DNA from 3 places in the Bradyrhizobium sp. USDA 336 genome. Region 3 is predicted to be linked to each of the others. Evidence: predicted binding sites of a transcription regulator. Region 3 holds the regulator's gene; each other region holds the start of a gene.
What was found. Region 3 encodes HrcA, which represses chaperone genes, less so after heat shock. Its sites were predicted from a motif close to GTTAGCACTCNCNNNNNGNGAGTGCTAAC; they were not measured.
Positions count from the first base shown of each region.

Region 1: ABIA45_RS16725 (co-chaperone GroES) is a predicted target of HrcA. The motif match lies at 1,572-1,600, and genes of this name have one in related genera.
Region 2: ABIA45_RS03910 (co-chaperone GroES) is a predicted target of HrcA. The motif match lies at 2,141-2,169, and genes of this name have one in related genera.

Region 1 is NZ_JBIYDC010000002.1:3,384,489-3,387,761, forward strand. It holds gene groL (chaperonin GroEL) at 1-1,073, opposite strand, end outside; gene ABIA45_RS16725 (co-chaperone GroES) at 1,215-1,532, opposite strand; partial or broken gene ABIA45_RS16730 (transposase) at 1,920-2,333, opposite strand; gene ABIA45_RS16735 (hypothetical protein) at 2,504-2,791, shown strand; partial or broken gene ABIA45_RS16740 (glycosidase) at 3,086-3,273, opposite strand, start outside.
Region 2 is NZ_JBIYDC010000002.1:658,699-661,971, reverse strand. It holds gene ABIA45_RS03920 (tetratricopeptide repeat protein) at 1-1,410, shown strand, start outside; gene ABIA45_RS03915 (usg protein) at 1,526-1,813, opposite strand; gene ABIA45_RS03910 (co-chaperone GroES) at 2,213-2,527, shown strand; gene groL (chaperonin GroEL) at 2,575-3,273, shown strand, end outside.
Region 3 is NZ_JBIYDC010000002.1:5,744,974-5,748,246, forward strand. It holds gene grpE (nucleotide exchange factor GrpE) at 140-757, opposite strand; gene hrcA (heat-inducible transcriptional repressor HrcA) at 852-1,940, opposite strand; gene rph (ribonuclease PH) at 2,110-2,823, shown strand; gene rdgB (RdgB/HAM1 family non-canonical purine NTP pyrophosphatase) at 2,835-3,273, shown strand, end outside.

The DNA of each region.
Region 1 (3,273 bases), 2.4 Mb from region 3:
GAGGTGGTCTCCTCGATCTGCGCCTTGAGCTGATTGACGCGCGCCTCGATGTCGGCCTTCTTGCCCGCGCCGCTGACGATGGTGGTGTTCTCCTTGTCGATCATCACCTTCTTGGCGCGACCGAGCATGTTGAGCGTGACGTTCTCGAGCTTGATGCCGAGATCTTCCGAGATCGCCTGGCCGCCGGTCAGGATCGCGATGTCCTGCAGCATGGCCTTGCGGCGATCGCCGAAGCCTGGAGCCTTGACGGCCGCGACCTTCAGGCCACCACGCAGGCGGTTCACGACGAGAGTGGCGAGCGCTTCGCCTTCGACGTCTTCCGCGATAATCACAAGCGGCTTGCCGCTCTGCACCACGGCTTCGAGCAGCGGAAGCAATTCATTCAGGTGAGACAGCTTCTTCTCATTGATGAGGACGTAGGCGTCGTCCATCTCAACGCGCATCTTGTCTGCGTTGGTAACAAAGTAAGGCGAGATATAGCCGCGGTCGAACTGCATACCTTCGACGACCTCGAGTTCAGTCTCGAGCGACTTCGCTTCTTCAACCGTGATAACGCCCTCGTTGCCCACCTTCTTCATGGCGTCGGAGAGGAACTTACCAATCTCGGCATCGCCGTTGGCCGAGATGGTGCCCACCTGGGCGATCTCGTCGTTCGAGGTGACCTTCTTGGAGTTCTTGACGAGGTCCGCAACGACGGCTTCCACGGCGAGGTCGATACCGCGCTTCAGGTCCATCGGGTTCATGCCGGCGGCAACCGCCTTGGCGCCTTCACGGACGATCGCAGCCGCGAGCACGGTGGCGGTCGTGGTGCCGTCGCCGGCGGCATCAGCGGACTTGGAGGCGACTTCGCGCACCATCTGGGCGCCCATGTTCTCGAACTTGTCCTCGAGCTCGATCTCCTTGGCGACGGTGACGCCGTCCTTGGTGATGCGGGGAGCGCCGAACGACTTGTCGAGAACGACGTTGCGGCCTTTGGGACCGAGCGTGACCTTGACTGCGTTGTTGAGAATTTCGACACCGCGCAGCATCTTGTCGCGGGCATCTACGCCGAACTTGACTTCTTTGGCCGACATCATGATCTCCGTTTTCGACTGGTCAGATCCCAATGATCGCGCCTAGGCGAGCTCTTAAGGAGCGGGATTTGAACTTGCGGGCCTCATCCTGCGAGACGCCGGCTGCGCCGACGGCTCAGGATGAGGAAAACTGACTGGTGCTTAGGCAACCTTCTTCTTCGCGGCAGGCAGATCGACGAGAACGCCCATAATGTCGCTTTCCTTCATGATCAGCAGTTCCTGACCATCGAGCTTGACCTCAGTACCGGACCACTTGCCGAACAGCACGCGGTCGCCGACCTGGAGGTCTATCGGAATCAGCTTGCCGGCTTCGTCGCGGCCGCCTGGACCAACCGCCGTGATCTCGCCCTGCGAGGGTTTTTCCTTGGCAGTGTCCGGAATGATGATGCCGCCAGTGGTCTTGTCTTCGGCTTCGATGCGCTTGACCACAACGCGGTCGTGAAGCGGACGGAACTTCATGCTGTCCTCCTGTTTTCTGGTTGTTGTTGCTTTGGATGAAATAGCAGTCGTGGCCAGCAAGTGCTAATCAGCACATAAGCCGCCGCAGGGGACGTACAAGACCGTGCTGAATCGATATTCCGAGAGCATCACAACTGCCAAGGCCGCGGCGGCTAGGGAGCCGGGATGCAAAGGTGTGAGTTCTGCAATCTTATGCTCTTCTCTGCTTTGAGTTGCACGGCCTTTTCAGAGATCCGCTGTTATTCGGCGCGCGGTTTGACCCCGATCGGCGCCGAAGGTTGACCCCCGCCAACACAGCCGAATTCATTGAACGATCACGGGAATGTTCATCACGTATGGGGTCAATGTTGTAAGCCGATGGGGGGCGAACTTCGGCTTATTCACATTCACCCTGTCGTCGATCTCGCCGCAGAGCCGGCTCACCTGGCTTTTGGAGATCCCGGTCATACCCATCGCCTGCACCAGATCGTCCACCGAGCGGGTCGAGACGCCCTGCACATGGGCTTCCTGCTCCACGGCGGTGAGCGCCTTCTTGGCCATCCGCCGCGGCTCCAGGAAGCCCGGGAATTAGGACCGCTTGCGCAGCTTGGGAATGCGCAGCTCAATCGCGCCGGCCCGGGTCCCAGATCCAGTCGCGGTAGCCATGCGCTGGGCCAGACGCTCGGGGCCTTCTCGCCGTAGCCCGCCCCCGGTCTGGCTTTCGAATTCCATCTCCATCAGACGCTGGGCAGCAAAGCCGATCAGCTCGCGCAGCAGATCGGCGCCTGGGGTCTTCTCTACGAGCGTGCGCAGGTTCATCATGTCGTTGGTCGTCGGCTTTCCTCGGTTGGGTTGGCGTGTCGCAACCCGATCCTACCGGAGAACTGCCGGTGACCACTGCAAAGCCGCCCGCCCGCTACGGCGCTAGGTGAGGCGCGCGTCCGGGCGGCTTTGCTCTACCGAGCTACATCACCTCCGGGGACACGACCAATATGTTCGAGATTACGATCGCACGCATCGAGATGATTCTGCCGAATGAACGTGGCGAGGACATTCGCCTGACGTTTCAGTTCGATAGCCGTCAGACCAGTTTTACCTTGCCAATTTTCCTGAAGTCTTGCGAATTCGACGATACCGAGATCGTCAGGGTCGCCCGAAGCCAATTGCACGACGTTTTCGCGCAGCTTTGCAGCCAGTGCGCGAATTGGCAACTGACAGACGACGAGCGTCGCGAGCTCGCAAGAATTAGCGTGCGGCCCGCTGTCACGGCGCAGGAGTAGCTCGGGAAAAAAAGGAGCTATTGAATTGGATGTATGCTCCTGAGATCAGCTTAAGATGCGCGGATCGAGTCAAGTCCACGGAGGGTGCTAGACGAGTGGCGTTTCGAATAGGAAGTGAGCACAATCGAAGGCCAGCTGGATGTAACGCATCTGGATTCCTCTGTTATTATCCTCTCGATGGCTACGAACACGTCAGGAGAGTGGTGCTTCCGCCCTTGCTCGCATTAGCTGGCTATTAGGTTCCTACGAGTTGTTGAGAAACACGGTTGACGCCAACGACCACGAAGGCCGCGCCTAGCATTTCATCGCGTCCATGAGCTCGGAAATCTCGATCGTTGCGAAATTCGAGAATGTGTCCGACACGGCATATGGCAGAATGATCTGGTTGTTGTGCCGCATCCCGCCACAAGTATAAGCGACGTTAGGGACGTATCCTTCGCGCTCGGATGATTCAGGCCGCAATAGCGGCTCGCGCGAACGTG
Region 2 (3,273 bases), 5.1 Mb from region 3:
ATGACCCAGGCCTTGGCCGATTGCGACAAGGCGCTCGCGATCGCGCCCGATTCCGATCAAGCTCATCTGGTGCTGGGCCTTTGTCTTGCCGGACTAGGCCGAGTCGACGAAGCCCTCGCCAGTTTCGACAGAGCCCTCGATATCAGGCCCGACCTCGAGAGCGCGATCTCCAGCAATATCTTCACGCTCGATTTCGTGCCGGACGCCAGCGTCGAGCGGCATCAGCAGGCGCGACGCGTATGGTGGGAGCGGATCGGGGCGAAAATCGCTTCAGAAGCGGCGGCACCGCATGACAACAGCCGCGATCCGGATCGTCGCCTGGTGCTGGGCTACGTCTCCTCAGACTTCAACGCGCATTCGGCTGCGTTCATCTTCAAGCCTGTCCTGCAACACCATGACCGCGCCCAGTTCGAGATCGTGTGCTACTCGTGCTCGTCGAAAGTGGACGCGACGACACGCGAGTTTCAAGGCATCGCCGATCGCTGGCGCGACGCCTCGCAATGGAGCGACGATCGCCTCGCCGCGCAGATTCGCGACGATCGCATCGATATCCTGATCGATCTGTCCGGCCATACCAGAGGAAATCGCCTCGGCGTATTTGCGCGCAAGCCGGCACCGATTCAGGCGCACGGCTGGGGCCATGGCACCGGCACCGGGTTGCCGACGATCGACTATCTGTTCTCGGATCCGGTCGGGATTCCGTACGACGTTCGGCATCTGTTTACAGAGACGGTGGTCGACCTGCCGTGCTTCGTCACGCTGGCGCCGCTGCCGGCCGGGATTACGCGGGCCGGAACGCCGGCAATCTCGAACGGCTTCGTCACGTTCGGTGTCTTCAACCGCATCAGCAAGATCTCGGATGAGGCAGCGGCAGTCTGGTCCAGGATCCTCGAACGGGTGCCGGGCTCGCGCCTCCTGATCAAGGACGTTGCGCTCGACGACCAGCTGGTCCGGGACAAGCTGCTGGCGCGATTTGCGGCCTGCCGATTGCCGGCCGAACGCGTCGATCTGCTCGGGGCCACGTTGCGGGACGCGCATCTGGCATCGTTCAATCGCATCGATATTGCTCTCGATCCGTTCCCGCAGAACGGCGGCGTCAGCACATGGGAAGCCCTGCAGATGGGCGTGCCCGTGGTGGCGAAGCTCGGCAACAGCCTGCCCGGCCGCGCTGCCGGCGCCATCCTCACCGCACTTGGCCTGCCGAACTGGGTCGCCGACAGCGAGGAGGCCTATGTCGAGATCGCGGCCAGCCGCGCGGCCGAGATCGGCGAGCTCGACACATTGCGCCGCGAACTGCCCGCAACGATCAACGCCGCGGCCGCGGGCAACCCCATCTCATATGCACGAGCGGTGGACGCGGCCTATCGCGCGATGTGGACACGCTATTGCAACGGCGCTGTCGGTGCGTGACATCGTAGGGTGGGCAAAGCGCAGCGTGCCCACGACTTCTCTCAATCGGAAACAGACGGTGGGCACGGCGCGCGAAGAGCGCGCCTTTGCCCACCCTACGAGACCGGTGCTCCGTTCAATGCAGACGGAACACGCCGTCGACGGCGCGAAGCTCGGCCGGCTTGATCAGCTTGGAATGGGCCACCGTCACCGAATGGAGGGGACCGTCGAGCTTCTCCTGCCAGAACGCCAGGAAATCGGTCAGCGCGGGGAATTTCGGAAACATGTCGTAGTTCTGCCAGACATAGGTCTGGAGCAGCGAGGGATGATCCGGCATCCGATAGAGAATTTGTGCCGTCGTCAGCCCGTAGCCCAGCATCTGTTTCCGGAATTCCTCGGAAACGCCCCCAACGCGCAGTCCCATGCCAAACCTCCTTTGCAGGAGCGCATCCGGCGAGTGGCTTGGTCCGTGCCCCGGGGAGCCACCCGGAAACGATGCGCTCACATGAGAGAAATGTGACGCAAACTGACAACTCATCTCAAGCCCAAAAGTTTAACAAGCTGTTGAAATTCAATGCTTTAGCAGCAGAGACGACTCCGTGCTAATACGGTCACCCAAGAGGCGTCGAGAGGCCTCCAAGGCGGTTAACGATGGCGAGGGGTTTCTGGCAGTCCGCGCTTTCGGCTGCTAATTTTTCTGCTACAAACCCTTGCCCCCGCAAAATTCCTGTCCTATTTCAGGCTCGCCCGTGCTAGCACTCACGGGCAACGACTGCTAACAATCTCAAAATCCTCAACACGTGCAATTGCTTAGGAGGACTGCATGAAATTCCGTCCGCTTCACGACCGCGTCGTGGTCAAGCGCATCGACGCAGAAGAGAAGACCGCTGGCGGCATCATCATTCCCGACACTGCCAAGGAAAAGCCCTCCCAGGGCGAAGTCGTCGCCGTTGGCCCCGGTGGCCGCGACGAAGCTGGCAAGCTGATCCCGATCGACCTGAAGGTCGGCGACCGCGTGCTGTTCGGCAAGTGGTCCGGCACCGAGGTCAAGATCGACGGCCAGGACTTGCTGATCATGAAGGAGAGCGACGTGATGGGCGTTCTCGAAGTCAGCGAGTCCAAGAAGAAGGCGGCTTAAGAGCCCCTCTCCTCCCTCCAGTCAAACTCACCTAAGGAAAACTCCAGATGGCAGCCAAAGAAGTCAAATTCTCGGTTGAAGCGCGCGACAAGATGCTGCGCGGCGTCGACGTTCTCGCCAACGCGGTGAAGGTCACGCTCGGTCCCAAGGGCCGCAACGTCGTGCTCGACAAGTCGTTCGGCGCTCCTCGCATCACCAAGGACGGCGTCACCGTCGCCAAGGAGATCGAGCTCGACGACAAGTTCGAGAACATGGGCGCGCAGATGGTGCGCGAAGTCGCCTCCAAGTCCGCTGACGCCGCCGGCGACGGCACCACCACCGCCACTGTGCTCGCCCAGGCGATCGTGAAGGAAGGCGCCAAGTCGGTCGCCGCCGGCATGAACCCGATGGACCTCAAGCGTGGTATCGACCTCGCGGTCGAAGCCGTCGTGGCCGACCTCGAGAAGAACTCGAAGAAGGTCACCTCGAACGACGAGATCGCCCAGGTCGGCACCATCTCGGCGAACGGCGATGCCGAGATCGGCAAGTTCCTCGCCGACGCCATGAAGAAGGTCGGCAACGAGGGCGTCATCACCGTCGAGGAAGCCAAGTCGCTCGAGACCGAGCTCGACGTGGTCGAGGGCATGCAGTTCGACCGCGGCTACATCTCGCCCTACTTCGTCACCAACGCCGACAAGATGCGCGTTGAGATGGACGACGCCTACATCCTCATCAACGAGAAGAAGCTCTCCTCGCTGAACGAGCTG
Region 3 (3,273 bases):
ATCTTCCGTCATTCCGGGGCGCGCTTCAGCGCGAGCCCGAAATCCATTGTGCGGTTGTCTCTGCTGTTCGATGGATTCTCAGGTGCGCATTGCGCACCATAGTTCTCGACTTCGTCGAGCCCCGGAATGACGCCAACACTCAATTCGCCGCGCTGCTCGACTCGTTGTTGTTCGCCGCGGGCGCAGTCTTCGCGCCGCCCTTGGCGACGCCGACCAGCGCCGGGCGCAGCACGCGGTCACCAATGGTGTAGCCGGCCTGCATGATCTGCACCACGGTGCCCGACGGCACCGACGCGTCAGGCACTTCGTACATCGCCTGGTGGAAGTTCGGGTCGAACTTCTGGCCCTGAGGATCGAGCTTCTTCACGCCGTGTTTTTCCAGCGCGTTGAGCAGCGCGCGCTCCGTGAGCTCGACGCCCTCGATCAACGAGACCAGGCCGGGATCGGCCGCAGCACGCGCCTCCGCCGGAACGGCATCGAGTGCACGCTGGAGATTGTCGGCGATGTCGAGCACGTCGCGCGCGAAGCCGGTGATGCCGTAGAGGCGGGCGTCGGCGACTTCCTTGGCGGTGCGCTTGCGCAAATTCTCCATCTCGGCCAGCGTCCGCAGCATGCGGTCGCGCGCTTCAGCCGCTTCCTTTTGCAGGGTTTCGACCGAACCCGGCTCGGGATCGTCGGGCATGATGTAGGGTTTCGACACCACGGGCTCGCCGGTCGCTGCAGTCGTGTCTTGGGGTTGCCGGTCTTGCTCGGTCATCGGCTCTGATCTCGAACTCGTTTCAGGGATGTTGGCCCGGATATCGTGCCTAAACTCGCGAAAATCAAGCGCCCGTGATCGGCGGAAAGGCCGGTCAGCCCCCCAAGAGGCGGCTGACGATGCGGGCGGCGTAGTCCACGGTGGGGATCACGCGGGCATAATTCAGCCGCGTCGGGCCGATCACGCCGAGAACGCCGACGATGTGGCCGGCGGCATCCCGATAGGGCGAGATGATGGTGGACGACCCCGACAGCGAGAACAGCTTGTTCTCACTGCCGATGAAGATGCGCACGCCTTCGGCGGTCTCGGCCCGGCCGAGCAGGTCGATCACGCCGCGCTTGGTCTCGAGGTCGTCGAACAACAGCCGAACCCGCTCCAGATCCTCCAGCGCATGCAGATCTTCGAGCAGATTGGCATGGCCGCGGACGATGAGCTGGCGATCCTCGCTCTCGCCGCCGGACCAGCTGGCGATGCCGGCCGAGATCACTTTCTGTGTCAGCTGATCGAGCTCGGCACGGGCCTCGCCGAGTGCGGTCTCGAGCTCGAGCCGCGCCTCGGCCAGGGTACGGCCCCGGATCCGCGCATTGAGGAAATTGCCGGCCTCCGTCAGCGCCGAAGAGGGAACTCCGGGCGGCAGCGTCAACACGCGGTTTTCGACCTGGCCGTCTTCGCCGACCAGGATCACCAGCGCTTTTTCCGGTTCCAGGCGGACGAATTCGATGTGCTTCAGCCGCGCATTGGATTTCGGCGTCAGCACGACGGCGGCCGCCCGGGTCAGGCCGGAGAGCCGCATCAAGGCCTGGTCCAGCGCCGCCTCGACCGATTGCGCCTCGCCGACGGACGAGAGCTGGCTCTGGATCGCCTGCCGCTCGGCCTCGTTGAGGTCGCCGACCTGCATCAGGGCATCGACGAAGAAGCGCAAGCCCAGTTCCGTCGGCAGCCGGCCGGCCGAGGTGTGCGGGGCATAGATCAGGCCGAGCTGTTCCAGATCGGCCATGACGTTGCGGACCGAGGCCGGCGACAGCGGCATGGCGATCAGGCGGGAAATGTTGCGCGAGCCGACCGGCTCACCGGTCGCGAGATAGCTTTCGACAATTTGACGAAAGATGTCGCGGGAACGCTCGTTGAGCTGGGCAAGGCCTGCGCGCGGCGCGATCAGATGGATCGGATCGTGATGGGCCACAGACGGTAACTCCTCTCAGATACTTATAATTTGTCCATCCGGGCCGCTTCTGACAAGCGTCGCGTTTACGGGCCGGCGGTCAGGGGGTGAATAAGCCCTTGCCGCCCACCCCCCGCCCCACCTACAAGCACCGCGAACAGCCTATTCCCGCGAGTTTTGGAGATTTCCCATGCGGCCAAGCCGCCGTGCGCCCGACGAATTGCGCCCCGTGACGCTGGAGCGCGGCGTGGTCAAATATGCGGAAGGCTCCTGCCTGGTGAAATTCGGCGACACCCATGTGCTGGTCACCGCCACGCTGGAGGACCGCCTGCCGCCGTGGCTGAAGGGTCAGGGCCGCGGCTGGGTCACCGCCGAATACGGCATGCTGCCGCGCGCCACCTCCGAACGCACCCGCCGCGAGGCCTCCGCCGGCAAGCAGAGCGGCCGCACCGTCGAGATTCAGCGTCTGATCGGTCGCTCGCTTCGCACCATCGTCGATCTCGAAGCGCTCGGTGAGCGTCAGATCACGGTCGATTGCGACGTGCTCCAGGCCGACGGCGGCACGCGCACGGCCTCGATCACCGGCGCCTGGGTGGCGCTTGCCGATTGCATCAACTGGATGAAGGCGCGCAACATGGTGAAGGCCAACGTGATGCGCGACAACGTCGCCGCGATCTCCTGCGGCATCTACAACGGTACGCCGGTGCTCGATCTCGACTATGCCGAGGATTCGGAAGCCGAGACCGACGCCAATTTCGTCATGACCGGCGATGGCCGCATCATCGAGGTGCAGGGCACCGCGGAACGCGAGCCGTTCACGCAGGACGAGTTCCTGAAGCTGATCGCCCTGGCGCAGAAGGGCATTGCGCGTCTGGTGGACTTGCAGAAACTGGCCGTGGCGTAGTCAATAGGCCCATGCACCGCCGAATCACCGACAAGCTCGTCATCGCCACTCACAATCCCGGCAAGCTCGCCGAGATGAAGGAGCTGCTCGCGCCGTACGGGATCGAGGCGGTGTCGGCAGGCGAGCTTGGCCTCCCCGAGCCCGAGGAAACCGGCAACGATTTCCGCAGCAACGCTGCGATCAAGGCGGTCGCCGCAGCGCAGGCGACCAAGCTTCCCGCCTTCGCCGACGATTCCGGCATCGTCGTCGACGCACTCGACGGTGCGCCGGGAATCTACAGCGCGCGCTGGGCCGGTCCATCCAAGGATTTCAACGCGGCGATGGCGCAGATCGAGCGCCTGCTGCAGGAGCGCGGCGCCACCACGCCGGACAAGCGCAAGGCCCACTTCGTCTCCGCGCTTTGCGTGGCCTGGCCCGACGATCATCGCGAGGAGGTCGAGGCGCGCGTCG